DNA from 4 places in the Pseudoalteromonas sp. CO342X genome. Region 2 is predicted to be linked to each of the others. Evidence: predicted binding sites of a transcription regulator. Region 2 holds the regulator's gene; each other region holds the start of a gene.
The links. The regulator sigma-54, encoded in region 2, starts transcription at its own class of promoters, with help from an activator protein. The targets are predictions, from matches to a motif close to GTTGGCACGNNNNTNGNNT.
Positions count from the first base shown of each region.

Region 1: a site for sigma-54 is predicted at 1,869-1,887, ahead of EXT47_RS04420 (PA2169 family four-helix-bundle protein). Genes of this name have one in related genera too.
Region 3: a site for sigma-54 is predicted at 2,776-2,794, ahead of EXT47_RS03060 (P-II family nitrogen regulator). Genes of this name have one in related genera too.
Region 4: a site for sigma-54 is predicted at 2,370-2,388, ahead of EXT47_RS11425 (FimV/HubP family polar landmark protein). Genes of this name have one in related genera too.

Region 1 is NZ_SGPH01000012.1:116,996-121,167, reverse strand. Features, by position in the region: gene EXT47_RS04435 (methyl-accepting chemotaxis protein) at 1-726, opposite strand, end outside; gene EXT47_RS04430 (hypothetical protein) at 944-1,135, opposite strand; gene EXT47_RS04425 (DUF1328 domain-containing protein) at 1,176-1,343, opposite strand; gene EXT47_RS04420 (PA2169 family four-helix-bundle protein) at 1,354-1,800, opposite strand; gene EXT47_RS04415 (mechanosensitive ion channel family protein) at 1,965-2,849, opposite strand; gene EXT47_RS04410 (BON domain-containing protein) at 3,085-3,648, shown strand; gene EXT47_RS04405 (outer membrane beta-barrel protein) at 3,710-4,172, shown strand, end outside.
Region 2 is NZ_SGPH01000035.1:260,318-264,489, forward strand. Features, by position in the region: gene lptC (LPS export ABC transporter periplasmic protein LptC) at 1-38, shown strand, start outside; gene lptA (lipopolysaccharide transport periplasmic protein LptA) at 28-570, shown strand; gene lptB (LPS export ABC transporter ATP-binding protein) at 570-1,295, shown strand; gene EXT47_RS16600 (RNA polymerase factor sigma-54) at 1,342-2,841, shown strand; gene hpf (ribosome hibernation promoting factor) at 2,871-3,158, shown strand; gene ptsN (PTS IIA-like nitrogen regulatory protein PtsN) at 3,160-3,618, shown strand; gene rapZ (RNase adapter RapZ) at 3,611-4,172, shown strand, end outside.
Region 3 is NZ_SGPH01000010.1:236,729-240,900, reverse strand. Features, by position in the region: gene mrcB (penicillin-binding protein 1B) at 1-991, opposite strand, end outside; gene EXT47_RS03065 (ammonium transporter) at 1,153-2,382, opposite strand; gene EXT47_RS03060 (P-II family nitrogen regulator) at 2,396-2,734, opposite strand; gene EXT47_RS03055 (diguanylate cyclase) at 2,924-4,153, opposite strand.
Region 4 is NZ_SGPH01000020.1:269,658-273,829, forward strand. Features, by position in the region: gene EXT47_RS11425 (FimV/HubP family polar landmark protein) at 1-2,309, opposite strand, end outside; gene EXT47_RS11430 (aspartate-semialdehyde dehydrogenase) at 2,599-3,615, opposite strand; gene EXT47_RS11435 (4-phosphoerythronate dehydrogenase) at 3,653-4,172, opposite strand, start outside.

The sequences.
Region 1 (4,172 bases), on a different contig from region 2:
TTGCCCCTCAACTACCACTCGTTGTGTTAAATCTGCATCTCTTGCAATATTACCAATACGCATACGTAAGCGGCTGAGCGGTTCATTAATTGACCTAAATATCAACATGCCAATTAGTACCATTACGATCACAATAACAACAGAAGAGATAATCATCGCCATTTTTGTAGCACTGGCTTCTGAACGACCAACGTTTCGAAGCGCACTCGCTTCAGTAAGCTGCAGCTCAATAAGTGCATTGTAGCTTTCGCTGAGAGGGTCAAAGGCAGCGTAAAGGTCATGGACAAATTTATCGTAAGGAATTTCTTCAAAGGTATTTACATTAACTCGGTTAATATAATTAGACAGCAGTTGCTTGACACTTATCTCTGCTTTTTCAACTTGCTTTACTAAGCTTCGCTCTTCGCTCGTAAGGTCCGTGGACAAATAGCTATTCCATTCTTTTTCTGCGATATTCTTAGCTTCTTCGATTTGCTTTAACGCAGCACCATTGGATAGTTGATGGCCTCGTAACTTGTGAAACGTATCCACAATAACCACCGCATAGTTATCTGACACCACTTTTATTTGTCTAAGCGGTACAACTCTGTCGTCATAAATACGGTCAATGTAATTGATAAGGTTTGATAATGTTCCGATTGTGAAGATGGTTGCAAGAATAAAAAACACCGCAGGTATGCCCGAAAGCGACAACAATCTGCTTTTAACTGAAACCCTATTTAGCATAATCTGATTTTTATTGAGTAAACATAGAAATAAAGTATTACTCAAAGTTCGTAGATTACAATATTAATTGCAGATTAAGCAGCGTGGTCTTGATGTGCATCATATTTCTTTACTGTGTCTCACCTTTTTAGAGTATTGATTTTTAAACCTATTACAAAAAAGAGGAGAAGCTTTTATCAGCTTCTCCTCTTACATTCCACGTCGAAATTGTTTCTACTTAACACTCTTCGTTTTCAGCGTTCAGGTTCTCTTTTACATCTTCACAGGCATCTTCTACACTGTTTTCCACTTCCTGAACCGTTTCATCGAAACGCTCACCCGCATCTTCCGCTGGGCCTTCACTACAGCCAAAAAGTGCTAAAATTGAAACAAAACCAAATGCTTTCGCTAATGTAATTGCTGATTTCATAATCTATCTCCTAAAACCGTTTTAGTACGTTAAATCCCTTTTACCTGGGAGCTCGTGCTTTACCAAAAATAAACGAAATAATCATAAAGGCGATAAACACAAAAAATAGAATTTTCGCCATACCTGCCGCAGCGCCCGCGATTCCGGTGAAACCTAACACGGCTGCGACAAGTGCTAGGAATAAAAACATTACAGCCCAACTCAACATAACATTCTCCTTAGGCAGTTAGCTCTTGCAACTGCTTCATTTGATCGTGACAAGCTTGCATTCTGGTTTGGATTTGCAGTAATACACTCTTGCATTTAGGTGGAAGATCTTTACTTAACGCTTTATCAAGCTTGCTCAACACTTTGTCTTCCACTTCTTCTAGCTGAGAAATATAGGTGTGCTCTTTGTCGGTGCTCACCATACTAACCAACTTGGTGTACGATTCACGAATGTCGATGCTAAGTGCTGAATCAGTCTCTATTTCACCCTCGTCGATAAGAACAAATGGTTGTAGATCCGAGATTGCTTGCGCTTTATCTACAATCATTTGGTCAAATACGCGGTTTAATTCGATATTATCTAGCTTCTTCTTAGCTTCGGTGTAAAAATCTACACCACCATTTAATACTTTAATGAGCTCTTTTACCGGCTCCATGTCGTAATTTGAATCTGCCATAAATAACTCCTTTCGCTTAAATATTTAATAAGTGCATTTTGCAAATATTATTTCTGTCCTTTTCGTTAATGCAGATTAAATGCCAAATTATAAACCTTTATTTTACAAGGGTTTTTAATATAAGAACTTTCAGAGCGGTGAAAATATTACAAACTAGATGTAAATTATTCCTGTGATAATTGCGCACTTAAGGTCGTACTGCCTTTTGCATTGAAATCCATCGTCCTAATAGGGAAAGGAATTAAGATATCGTTATCAGCTAAAACACGGCTAATTGTACAAATTGCTTGGTGCCTGACCACCATAAAGCCGGGATCCGCTGGGTAGTCTATCCAAAACCACACTAATAGATTAATAGAACTATCACCAAAAGACTCTGCATAGACATCCGTTTCTTTTTGGTTTACTACGAAATCAAGCTTATTAATGGCCTCAACAATCACCTCGCGGGCTTGTTCTGGGTCATCCGCATATGAGATACCAACTGGTACTTCTATCCTTCGCTTACCAAGCTTAGTGTAGTTTTGTAACTCATTCTTAAAGAGAATTTTGTTGGGAATATAAGACAGCTGGCCGTAAAAATTTTCTACCAAGGTATTTCTCAAATTGATTTTGCTTACCGTGCCAAAGCAATCCTTGGTTCTGATAATGTCACCGACCATAAAGGGCTTTCTGACTCCCATCACAAATCCAGCGATGAGGTTTTCAGTCATGTCTTGGAATGCAAAGCCAATAGCAAGGCCAATGATCCCCGCCCCAGCCAACAATGACATTACGGCACCTGATAGTTTTACTATATCTAAAGCGAAGAAAATCCCAATGGCAATAATAGAGACTTTAAATATGGAACTAATAAGAGAAGCAACTTGTTCTGTCTTTATTGCTTTTTTAATCGCTTTAGAAAACCAAATAGATGATATTTTAGCCAACATTGTAAAGAATATTAGTATCATTAAGGCTAGGATCATATTCGGTAGTAACTGCACACCGGATTCAAGCCAAGAGATTAACTTATCATTAATTAACGTCCAAAACTTTTCTAAATTCATAATTACTAACTCCTATATAAGTACGCAACAACGTTCGAATGCAGTAATCATTCCTACTGATATTAATTAGCCGTTCATGAAAAAGGTAATTATTACAAAGTAATGTAAACATTTTCTCGGTAAATTCTTCCTTAAAACTTACCCATAAAATAAAAATATATAAAATTCAGCAATTTACAACATGGCACAACAACTGCAGTAGGTAATTCGACTACGAAATTAAAGGAGTTTAATTATGAAAAAGACATTAATTGCAACTGTACTTGTATCTTCACTTACTACTGCTTCAGCTTTTGCTGCTGATAATTCTTGGGAAAAAGAAGCAAGCGATGCTTGGATAGACGGTAAAGCAGAAGCGACGCTACTTTTCAACGGTGAGCTGAACAATTTTGACATTAACACAGATGTAAAAAATGGCGTTGTAGTGCTAACTGGTAAAGTTGAACACTCAGTAGACAAAAAGCTAGCTGAAGAGCTGGTACTAGGTATCGATGGCGTAAAAGAAGTGAAAAACGACCTGACTATCGTTGATATGTCAGATGAACGCAAAAAAGAGCGTAACTACGAAAGCGATAGCGGCTTTACTGACGCAAAAATCGCAACAGTAATTAAGTCTCGCTACCTGTTTGACACAGATGTAGATGGTACTGACATCGATGTTGATGTGGAAGGTTTAGTCGTAACACTAAACGGCCATGTTGGTAGCGAAGCTGAGCGCAAACTTGCTGTGCAAATCGCGAAAAACGCCAATGACGTTAAAGATGTAAAAGATAACCTTCGCGTTACTAAAAAATCATAAGCAATTTTGATTTGAGGGGGCACTCCCCCCTCCCATATTTATATTGATTTAAGGAGTAAAGATGAAACAATTAACTATTGCCGCTGCGCTACTAGCTTCTCTAGGTCTTGCATCTACCGCTGCTCACGCGGAGTCTGATTTTGGACTAGAAGATTATAAAATTTATACAGGTATCGGTTACGGCCAATACTCTTTTCAGTGGGAAGATCGTGAGAACGACACCTCGTTCGACGATGACTCGTCTATGTTAAAAGCGTATGTAGGTACAAAAATCAATCCATATTGGAGCTTTGAACTTGCCTATGAAAACTTCGACGAAGCAAGTGACATTGACAACTCTGCTGAAATCGACGGTATTTCTTTATCTACACGTCTCTCAGCCCCATTAAACGAATACTTTTCAGTTTACGCAAAAGGTGGTTGGCTTGAATGGGATGCAGATATCTATGCTGATATTCCAGCTGTAGGTCGTGTTTCATCTAACCTTGAAGGTGGCGACTGGCTTTATGGTGCTGGTGTAGAGT
Region 2 (4,172 bases):
TCATCAACCACACAAAGACAATTTATTATGACCAGTAAAATCATTAACAAACTAATTTTCATCGGCTTGCTTGCAAGTTCTACTTTAGCAATTGCTGCAGAACAAAATGAAGTCATTATTGATGCTGGCCGTCAGCAAGCTCAACTGCAAAGCAACATCGGTATTTTTGAACAGAATGTTGTTATTATTCATGGCAACAGAAAAATAAATGCCGATCGCCTAGAAGTCCACCGCCGCGCGGAGCTTGGTACTAACAAGCAACTGCTTGTTGCTACTGGCAGCCCAGCTATTTTCAGTGAACGTCAACCTGATGGTAATTTGCTAGAAGCCAAAGCAAACGAAATTCGTTACGACGTTGCGAAAGGCACCTTAGTCATTTCTGGCGATGCGGAAATCAATCAAACTGGGCAAAAAATCAATGCGCAAGTCATCACCTATGACATTGAAAAGCAATTGATCAGTGCTGAGCGCTCAGACCAAGAAGATTCTCGGGTAAGAACCATCCTTGTTCCTGTTGATGACAAAAAAGACGCAAAAGATAAAAAAGCGCAGGAAGAAGGTAACAATTAATGAGCGAGCTCAAAGCAACTGGTCTAGCAAAGAGTTATAAAGGTCGTCAGGTCGTCAAAAATGTTGGTTTAAGTGTTCAGGCTGGCAGCATTGTAGGCTTATTAGGACCAAATGGAGCGGGTAAAACCACTACGTTCTACATGATTGTAGGGTTAGTACCAAGCGACAAAGGTTTTATTCAGATTGATGATGAAGATATCACTTTGCTACCAATGCACAGCCGCGCGCGACTTGGTATTGGCTATCTACCACAAGAGTCTTCAATCTTTAGAAAACTCACGGTCTATCAAAATTTGATGGCGATTTTAGAAACTCGAAAAGACTTATCTAAAGTTGAGAGAGAAGCTGAACTAAACGAGTTACTGGACGAATTTAATATTCAACACATTCGTGACTCACAGGGCATGGCATTGTCGGGAGGCGAAAGAAGACGCGTAGAGATTGCTCGCGCTTTAGCCGCTAATCCTAAGTTTATCCTGTTAGATGAACCTTTTGCTGGTGTTGATCCTATTTCGGTGTTAGATATAAAGACAATCATAGAGCACCTAAAAAACCGCGGTATCGGTGTGCTAATCACCGATCATAACGTTAGAGAAACACTGGACGTATGTGAAAAAGCCTACATCGTTTCACATGGTGAGTTAATCGCTGCAGGCACGCCAGAACATGTTTTGGCAGATCAAACCGTAAGAGATGTCTACCTAGGCGAACAATTCAAGCTATAGTTAAGACGTAGTATTAATAACTGTTAAAAAGGATTGTTAGAGATACATGAGGCAATCATTACAGCTGCGCATGGGGCAGCAACTTACAATGACTCCACAACTGCAACAAGCCATTCGCTTGCTGCAGCTTAGTACATTGGATCTGCAACAAGAAATACAAGAAGCATTAGACAGCAATCCATTGTTGGAAGTGGAAGAAGGTGATAATACTGACGGCGAAAACGCTGACCAACACAGCCAAGAAAAGAGCAGTGCTGACGACAATCAAGATTCAAGCGATGAAGCGCAGGTTAGTGACTATGAAATAGACTCAGATACCGCCATGAGCAAAGACACTGTCAGTGATGACCTTGCCATGGATGTCACTTGGGACGAATATATGAGTGCAGCACCCGCTGCAAGCTCAGGCCCACTTCCCGATGACGATAATGTTTATCAAGGGGAAACCTCTGAATCTCTCCACGACTATCTCATGTGGCAACTTGAGCTGACACCATTTAGTCCAACAGATAGAGCGATTGCGATTGCGATTATTGAAGCGGTCGACCTGTCAGGCATTTTAACACTGTCTTGCGAAGACATTTTAGAAAGCATTAATGATGAGAGTAGCGAAGAGCCTATTGAGCTGGATGAAGTCGAAGCCGTGCTCAAACGTATTCAGCTTTTCGATCCTGTCGGTATCGCAGCGCGCAGTTTACAAGAATGCTTGTGTATTCAGCTAAATCAATTCGCCCCAGATACACCATGGATTGCCGAAACGAAAATGATCCTGACAGAGCATATCGACTTGCTTGCCAGCCGTGACTATCGAACTTTGGCAAAGAAAACGCGCCTTAAAGAAGCCGATCTCAAAGAGGTCATGACGTTAATTCATAGCCTTAACCCAAAACCAGCGGCAAGCATTATTCATGAAGAGCCTGAATATGTGATCCCTGACGTATCAGTGAAAAAAGTAAAAGGTCGCTGGGTCGTAGAGCTAAATCCTGATGCTATGCCTAAAATAAGAGTAAACGACCATTACGCTGCGATGTCTAGAACGGCAAAATCCAGTACGGATAGTCAGTTTATTCGCTCACATTTACAAGAAGCAAAGTGGTTTATTAAAAGCTTAGAAAGCCGAAATGATACTTTATTAAAAGTTACCAATTGCATTGTGCAACAACAACAGGCATTCTTTGAACATGGCCCCGAAGCAATGCGCCCTATGGTGCTAAATGATGTTGCTGAAATGGTTGAGATGCATGAGTCCACAATTTCCCGTGTGACAACACAAAAATACATGCATACACCTCGGGGAATATTTGAGCTGAAGTATTTCTTCTCTAGCCATGTAAGTACAGAAAATGGAGGTGAGTGCTCCTCTACAGCAATTAGAGCACTTATCAAAAAGCTGATAGCTGCAGAAAATACCGCGAAGCCATTGAGTGACAGCAAAATTGCAGATATCTTAGCTGAGCAAGGAATTAAGGTAGCGAGACGCACGATTGCAAAATATCGTGAATCCCTAGCCATTCCACCGTCAAATCAGCGTAAAAGCTTGATATAAGACGTAAAACCCAAGAAGGAAAAATGCTTATGCAACTAAATCTAACTGGTCGCCATGTAGAAATTACTGACTCATTAAGAGACTATGTCACCAACAAGTTTGCGAAGCTAGAAAGGCACTTTGATCATATCAATAACGTGCATGTGATCCTTGATGTCGAGAAGCTAGTACAAAAAGCAGAAGCAACATTACACGTAAACGGCGGCGAGCTATTTGCATCAACAGAGCATCAAGATATGTATGCCGCAATTGATGGCCTTATCGACAAGCTAGATCGTCAAGTTATTAAACACAAAGAGAAGCTCACTCGACACTAAGATGAAATTAAGTGAATTAGTGAACAAGGACTGCAGTAAAGCTGCGGTCCTTTTTAATAGCAAAAAACGTATTTTAGAATACATCAGCGAACTGGCTCATAGCCAAATTCCAAATACCAGTCAGCATGCTATCTTGGACGCCTTAATGGCGCGAGAGAAATTAGGCAGCACAGGGATCGGTAAAGGCATTGCCATTCCCCATGGTCGACTTGAAGGTTTGGATAAAATCCTTGCAATGGTGCTTGTCAGCGAGCAAGGGATCCAGTTTGAAGCCATAGATAAGCAGCCTGTCGATATTTTTGTCGCGTTCATCGTACCCGAAGGTGATAATCAACAGCACCTGAAGACCTTAGCGGCGATTGCTGATACACTCAAAGACAAGTCTTTTTGCAAAATGCTTAGGCAAGCAAAAAGTGACGATGAGTTATATGCAGTGATCCAAGGTGAACTTGATGAGTGATGAAGAAAAAGGACTCGAGCTTATCATTATCAGTGGCCGCTCAGGCTCTGGTAAATCTGTAGCGCTTCGAGTATTGGAAGACTTAGGCTACTATTGTGTAGATAACATTCCGGTCAATTTGCTGCCGTCTTTAGTCCGCAGCGTTTCGGACAATTATAATAAAATAGCAGTCAGTATTGATGTCAGAAACTTACCTAAAGAACAGGACGAGTTTAATGACATTCTTGAATACTTACCAGGCTTTGCCAAACCTACCCTGTTTTATTTAGACAGTGACGATCAAACCCTGATAAAACGCTTCTCAGAAACACGCCGTTTGCACCCTCTTTCACTGCATAATCTTCCACTAGATGTTGCAATAAAGAAAGAACGGGAATTGTTAGACGTATTGATCACTCGCGCCGATTTTCTCATTGATACTACAGGCCTGAGCGTTCATCAACTTGCAGAAGATATCCGCGAAAAAATCTTAGGTAAAAAAGACAAACAACTCATTATTACCTTTGAATCTTTCGGCTTTAAACACGGTATCCCAAAACAAGCGGATTACGTTT
Region 3 (4,172 bases), on a different contig from region 2:
CCATCGCAACTAGCATAGCAACTTGGTCAAACTCAAGCTCGTCCACTGGCTTACCAAAATAAAAATCGGCCGCAAGCCCCATACCATGAACGCCTTGATTATAGGCTTGTCCCAAAAACACTTCGTTTAAATAGGCTTCGAGGATTTCATCTTTGCTGTAACGGAAATCTAAAATCAATGCGATGAACGCTTCATTCACCTTGCGGATTAAGGTGCGATCTCTGGTGAGATAAAAGTTCTTTGCGAGCTGTTGCGTAAGCGTACTGCCACCTTGCACAGTTCGCCCAGCTTTGATGTTGGCATACAGCGCACGTAAAATAGACAGCGCAGAAACACCATGATGTTGGTAAAAGTCTCTATCTTCTACCACCAGCAGTGTTTCTTTTAAAATATTAGGGAATTTATCGAACGGAACAAACTCTCTGTCTTGACGCGATTCATTGCCGATCCGAGCAATCTGCACCGGTTCTAGGCGAGCCCCAGCTAAGCGCCGACCTTGATTATCGACAATATTGGCAAGCTTTTTACCAGCAAAATTAAGCGTAAAAATACGCGCGGTTTCTGGGCCATCGTAGAATTCGAACGCGCGACGATGAATGGTGATTGTACGACCTTGAACGGTATACTGACCAGTACGGCTGATACGATTTACACGAGAATAGTTAAGCCGCTTCAGCTCCCACAGCACTTCATCCTCATTAAGGAACTGATCAGGAAAAAACTGCATCGATCTGGCATAAACTTGAACGGGAAGTTCCCACTTATTACCCTCAAACTGCCGGCTTATTTTAGCGTCTAAGTAGATGATATAGATTGCAACAAGGAATATCGCCGCAATAGTCCCCTTCCAAAAGAAAGACCACAACGTGCTCAGTACACGGCTTTTAATTCTTTGCATCTTAGAACCGTTTTGCTGGGTATTGTTTTTACGCGAAGTGTTCGCTTTGACGTTTGATTTGTTGGCAGGTGTTCTTTTCTTTTTATCCGTCATGACCCAAGTAAAACTAAAAAATGAATCGCAAGATGGTAGGGTAACCTAAATTAACAACTGCTGAAAGTAGAATAATATTTATAAAGAAAAGTGAGCCCTACTGGACTCACTTTGTTTAGACAACGAGAACTTTACAATATTGACCGAAAGCCAAATTGGTATTACTGTCCGCGAACTGTCACGAACTCGGGATAGGCATCTACGCCACAATCATGTTGATCCATACCGCTTAGCTCTTCTTCTTCGCCAACGCGGATCCCCATGCTCGCTTTCAATACACTCCAGACAATATAAGAAGTAATGAAAACAAAACCTAAAATAGTGATAAGTCCCACAGCCTGGCCTTGGAAAGTAGCGTCTGAGTTTGAAAATGGCACCATCATCACACCCAGCGCACCGCATATACCGTGAACAGAGATAGCACCAACAGGGTCATCAATTTTTGCTTTATCTAGCGCAACGATACTAAACACCACCAATGCACCACCTATGGCACCGAGGATAAGCGCTAATACAGGTGTTGGAGAGGCAGGCTCTGCAGTAATAGTCACCAGACCTGCTAGTGCACCATTAAGCACCATAGTTAAATCCGCCTTGCCCCACATTAATTTACACACCAACAGTGCAGCCACCGCACCTGCAGCCGCCGCCGCGTTGGTATTTAGCATGATTTGGCTGACCGCGATGGCATTTTCTTTGTCGGCAAGGAACAGTTGAGATCCGCCGTTAAAGCCAAACCACCCCATCCACAAAATAAAGGTGCCTAGTGTAGCCAGTGGCATGTTGGAGCCTGGAATTGGGTAAATCTCACCATTTTTGCCATATTTTCCTTTGCGCGCACCAAGTAACAAAACACCCGCTAGTGCCGCAGCAGCACCGGCACCATGCACAATGGCAGAGCCGGCAAAGTCAACAAAGCCAAGCTCAGATAAGAAACCCCCGCCCCACGTCCAATAGCCTTCTAATGGGTAGATAAAACCAGTTAACACCACACAAAATGCTAAAAACGCCCACAATTTCATACGCTCAGCAACAGCGCCCGAGACAATTGACATGGCCGTTGCAACAAATACCACTTGGAAGAAAAAGTCGGATTGCAGTGCATGGTCGGCATCCTTAGCAGCACTGCCAATGAGCGCACCAAGACTTGGTAAAACCCCACCTTCGGCATTATCGACATACATGATGTTGTAACCAATAAGCAAATACATAGTACAAGCAATAGCGTACAGTGCGACGTTCTTGGTAAGGATTTCAGTGGTATTTTTTGAGCGTACTAATCCCGCTTCAAGCATAGCGAATCCGGCTGCCATCCACATAACTAAGACGCCAGAGATCAAAAAGTAAAAGGTATTTAATGAAAATTTTAGTTCTATTATTGTATTTTCCATTGCCTGGCTCCCCTTAAATGGCTTCTTCATCAAGTTCGCCGGTACGGATCCGAACAACTTGGTCTAAGTCGTAAACAAAGATTTTTCCATCACCAATTTTTCCAGTGAACGCAGCCTTTGTAACCGTTTCCACAACACGCTCGGCGTTTTCGCTTAACGTCGCAATTTCTATTTTTATTTTTGGAATGAAATCGACTTGATATTCTGCACCGCGATACAGTTCGGTATGACCGCGCTGACGCCCAAACCCTTTAACGTCAACAACCGTCATGCCTTCAATCCCCAGATCGGCTAACGCTTCACGTACCTCATCCAGTTTAAATGGTTTTATTATTGCACTTATCATTTTCATGCTGAGTCCCCTTAGGACAGTTGATCCTGTTGTATGCAGTAATCCAACCTTTGTGCCAAATTTTTTATTCCTTAATTAACAATGAATTAAAGTAGGAGATAGAATTTCACGCATAAAAAATGCACCATCTAGGTGCATTGATATAAAGACTGAACTGAGTTGGTGCATAAACACCCAAATAACGAAAAGCTAATGCGCGATAACGCAATTTCGTTGTTTGTCCTTCGCTTTATAGAGCGCTTTATCAGCTTTGCGCATTACTTCGCTTAGACTCTTTGATTGGCAAGCCGCGAGGCCAATACTGATGGTGCAATAATGCTTACCCTCAGGAATTTTGAATGCTTGCTGCGCAAGGCGCTCTCTAAAGTCTTCTAGCATGTGCTTTGCCATCTTCATATCTGAGCTTGGAATAAGCAAAGCAAACTCTTCCCCACCAATACGTGCGACAATGTAGTGACCAAATGCACTACGCAGTAAATCAGCAACTTGTTTAAGTACATCATCACCGCTTTCATGACCATATTGATCATTAATAGATTTAAAATGATCGAGGTCTAACAATGCCAATATATGCTGACTCGGTTTGTTCTTGATTAAACGCTCTGCTTGCTGACAGAAATAACGGCGATTATAAAGTCCTGTTAAATAGTCACGATGCGCATATTCTTTGATTTCTGCAATCAAATTGAGCTGCTCCATCGTCTGCATGATGCGGCAATGAAACTCTTCACTCATAAAAGGTTTTGCCAAAAAGTCATTGGCGCCGTATTTGATAAACTTTGCTGACAAACCATGACTTCCAGCGCCAGACAGACCAATAATCGCCAACTCATCTCGTCCGCGACTATTACGAACGGATTTCACCAACTCAAAGCCATCCATCGTCGGCATCGCAAAGTCTGTCAGCAGCAGTTTAATTTCATGGTCAGATAGCAACATCTCCAATGCCTGTTCGCCATCTTGTGCCTCAAGCACTGTAAATAATTGCTTTTCAAGCATTTGCTTCATTACCGCTCGACTGATCACAGAATCATCGGCGATCAGCGCCTTGCAACCTTGGTTTCTCAACAGTCTAGATGCTAACTTGACCGCGTATAGGTATGAATCACGGTTGTCTTTAATCACATAATCCACCACGCCCATTTCAAGCATTTGCTGGCGACTATATTCATCTATTTTTGAGGTCAACACCACAGTGGGAATTTTGTGGCTGAGCGTGAGCTGCACGACCTCTGCGTCCATCGCATCGGGCAGCGTTAAATCTACCAGCGCCAATGTATATTGGTGCTGTGCTAAGAAGTCCTTACTTTCCTTGAGGGACCAAGCAAAATCGATTTCGACATCTAGATGCTGAGCAGCAAGGTGTCGCAATACCTGTTGTACGACTTTACTGTCTTCAACAATTAAAATTCTTTGCATGGATTGAGATCTCTTAAGT
Region 4 (4,172 bases), on a different contig from region 2:
TCTTGCGCTTCATCTAATAGAGCATCGATATCATCACCAGCTAAATCATCGGACTCTTCTTCTAATTCCGGCAACGTATCTTCTTGCGCTTCATCCAATAAAGCATCGATATCGTCACCAGCTAGATCACTAGGCTCTTCTTCTAATTCCGGCAACGTATCTTCTTGCGATTCATCCAATAAAGCATCAGTAACGTCACCAGCAAGATCACTAGGCTCTTCTTCTAATTCCGGCAATGTATCTTCTTGCGCTTCATCCAATAAAGCATCGATATCGTCACCAGCGAGCTCATCAGACTCTTCTTCTAATTCCGGCAACGTATCTTCCTGCGCTTCATCCAATAAAGCATCGATATCGTCACCAGCGAGCTCATCAGACTCTTCTTCTAATTCCGGCAACGTATCTTCCTGCGCTTCATCCAATAAAGCATCGATATCGCCACCAGCTAGATCGTCGGACTCTTCTTCTAATTCCGGCAACGTATCTTCCTGTGCTTCATCCAATAAAGCATCGATGTCGTCACCAGCGAGAGCATCTGACTCTTCTTCTAATTCCGGCAACGTATCTTCCTGCGCTTCATCCAATAAAGCATCGATGTCGTCACCAGCGAGAGCATCTGACTCTTCTTCTAATTCCGGCAACGTATCTTCCTGCGCTTCATCCAATAAAGCATCGATATCATCACCGTCGAGCGTATCTGACTCTTCGTCAATTTCAGCTAACGCATCGTCTTGCACTTCATTTAACAGGGCATCAATATCATCACCCGCAAGCTCAGTGCTTGGTTCCTCAAAATCCGGCAATGCATCATCGTCAGCATCTTGAGAGGCATCAAGTAGCGCATCGATATCATCAGCATCGACTAAGCTCTCACTATCAAAATTACCGCTAAATTCGGGCTCTTCATCTAGCGCACCATCAAGAATTGAATCGATATCATCATCGTTTGCACCAGCATCCGCTTGCTCATCTGCGAGTTCCTCGCTCAGAGCGGCAAGGGCATCATCGCTAACATCAATTTCTTCATCTTGAGACTCATTGAACAAATCATCAAGATCGCTGTCACTTAAAATATCTTGGCCATCATCAAGATCAAGCGAAACTTCATCACCAGCCTCGTCAAAGCTCTGTTGCATAAAGTCTTCGTCATGATCATCATCAAACGAAATATCTTCGTTTAGTAAGCTATCCAATTCATCTTGGTCTAACGTATCACTTCCTTCATCGAAGTCGTCATCAAGTGAGTCAAAGGTAATCTCATCGTCTTCAGGTAAGATATCGTCATCTAACTGTACGCTTGCGCCCAGTGCGTCTTCATCGTCGCCCATTCCGATATCAAGTGGGTCTGGCTCAGGGTCAAATGCAGTCGCAGCGGTTGCAGCTCCCGCCGCCGCAGTGCCTGCAGCCACCGATGGTGTTTGCGGAAGAAAATCGTCGTCATCTGTCGACGTTTGAGATTGGTTTCTTCGGCGTAGGTACATTACTAATCCAGCAATTGCCAGTAGCGCTGGTAATGTGGCAAGTAATGCAATGCCAGCTGGTGAGCTAAAGAATGTGCTTAACTCGCTACTTTCTTGCGCTTTTGCCTGAGCTGCCTGCTGGTCAATCATTTCATTTTGTAAGTCAATAACAGCCTTAAGCTGTTGCTGGATTTCGCTGTCTTTACCAAGTTGGGTACGAACCGTTTGAAGTTCAGTAGAAATAGCGCCGAGCTGCTGTTTTAATTTATTGTTTTCGGATAGGATTTCTTCAACATTACGCACCGAGGATTTGAACTCTTTTTGTAAGTCCATCAGGCGCATGTCCTGTTCCATCTTTAAAGAACGCAGTTGATTAGTTAGGTCTTCTTTAGCTTCTTCTACATCGACTTTACGAGCTTGTGTAACCTTTTTTTCAGCTTCGTTTATTGCATTTGGATTCAATAATCCCTTACGCTTCATTTCCCAAAGTTTGTCATCTTGATCTGACTTCTGCTTTGCCAACTCAGGGTTTACACTGCGAATTTCATTGATGGTAGGAATACGTAAATACGCCCCATCCTGCATATGGTTGAGGTTTTTATCTAGAAATGAATTAGGATTTTTATCGTAAAGCGCCTTCATCACCTGATAAATGGTGACCGAGTCATCTGGTCGCACTTTTTGTGCTATACGCCACAATGTATCCGTGGGTCTGATAGGCCCTATTGACCGACCTTGAGCCCCATAATCAACCCCTTTAGGGCCTTTTAGCACTACCCCCTCTTGGGTATATACTGGTGTGGCAATCAGTGCGAATACAAAGATACTAAATAAGGCTAAACCGCGCATGCCGATCCTTTACTCAAATGTTTAACACCCGTTAAACGACATTTTATTATTATGGCTTTGAAGCAAGCTCTATTCCAAATGCAAACTATAAACCAGATATGTTGGAATATCCATTGCAACGTATTGAAAGTTAACATGGTTATAATGCTTTTTACTGATTCTGGAATAGTTGATATAGGTGAAGAATAGTCAAGTATTTGACCTAACGGCAAACTTCTTGGCAGAAGTTTGCCGTTATAACGCAGAATAGTAAGCAAAATTTTGCTTACTTTGCGATATCAAAGGGTGCTTATAGATAGCTTTCTATAAGGGCTTCTGCAATTTGAATGCTATTTGTTGCTGCACCTTTTCTGGTGTTGTCTGATACCACCCATAAGTTTAAGCCCAATGGATGTGAAATATCTTGCCTTACACGGCCTACATAAACGGTATCGTTACCACTTGCATCACTTACCGGTGTTGGGTAATCGTTTTCGTCTTCAATTAGCTCAACACCCGGCGCATCAGCAAGTAACTGCTTAACATGTTCAAGATCATAAGGCATGCGCGTTTCAAGATGAATGGCTTCAGCATGACCGAAAAACACGGGAACTCGAACCGCAGTCGGGTTAACCAAAACACTCGAATCGCCCAAGATTTTTTGCGTTTCCCACACCATCTTCATTTCTTCTTTGGTGTAACCATTTTCTTGGAACGCATCAATTTGAGGAATGACGTTAAAAGCGATTTGTTTGCTAAACACTTCGTTTTCCATCGGTCTTGCATTCATTAAGTTTGCAGTTTGCTTAGCCAACTCGTCTACCGCTTCTTTACCTGCGCCAGATACCGCTTGGTATGTTGAAACATTAATTCTGTCAATGCCATAGGCATCATAAATTGGTTTAAGCGCCACTAGCATTTGGATTGTAGAGCAGTTTGGGTTAGCAATGATGTTACGATTTCTAAAATCTGCAAGGCTGTCTTTATTCACCTCAGGAACGACTAATGGAATATCAAAGTCGTATCTAAAATGTGAGGTGTTATCTATCACAATGCAGCCAGCTTCAGCGGCGATTGGTGCATATTTCTCCGACACGGAACCACCCGCTGAAAACAAACCGATATGGGCATTAGAAAAATCAAACTCTTCAACATCCAGAACTTCGATTTTTTCACCCATAAAATCAATCTCTTCACCCGCGCTTCGGCTACTCGCGAGTGGGTACAATGTGTCTACAGGAAATTTTCGTTCCGCTAGTAATTCGATAATTTGCTTGCCAACAAGACCTGTTGCGCCAAGTACCGCAACATTATATTTTTGCGACATTATTTTTCCTCATTCTGTAATATACCAACCATAGCACTTAACTCTTGTGCTCAGAAAAGCCAAGTTGGTAAAGCTTTTCACTGATTGGTGAGTCATTATTGACTGCAATTGTACTAAATTCTCGACGCACGGGATATGCTTTACGCAAGGTATCAAAGCCCAATGTGTTTAGCTGTTTTCTCATGATGCCATCATCACGACGAATGTCATAAACAAGATGCGCTAAATTGACAATATCTTGCTCATTGGCAGTGCTTTGCAACTGACAGCCAGTGACACTTGGTTTAGGGAGAAAATCACTAATCGTTTTGCTGGCTGGTAAATCGAATTCTCGGCATACAGCTTCGTATAACATTTGCGTGCCTCGCGCCTTCCCCTCTAGCGTATGGCCGGCAATATGCACAGAGGCAAAGCGAGTATATTGCAATAATGGCTGCAAAATATTCGGCTCATTTTCCCAAACGTCTAAGATCAGCTCAAGCGTTTGCCCACCTTCTATCGCGTGCAAAAGCGCTTGATTATCGATAACATCTCCACGGCTTGCATTGATTATCACC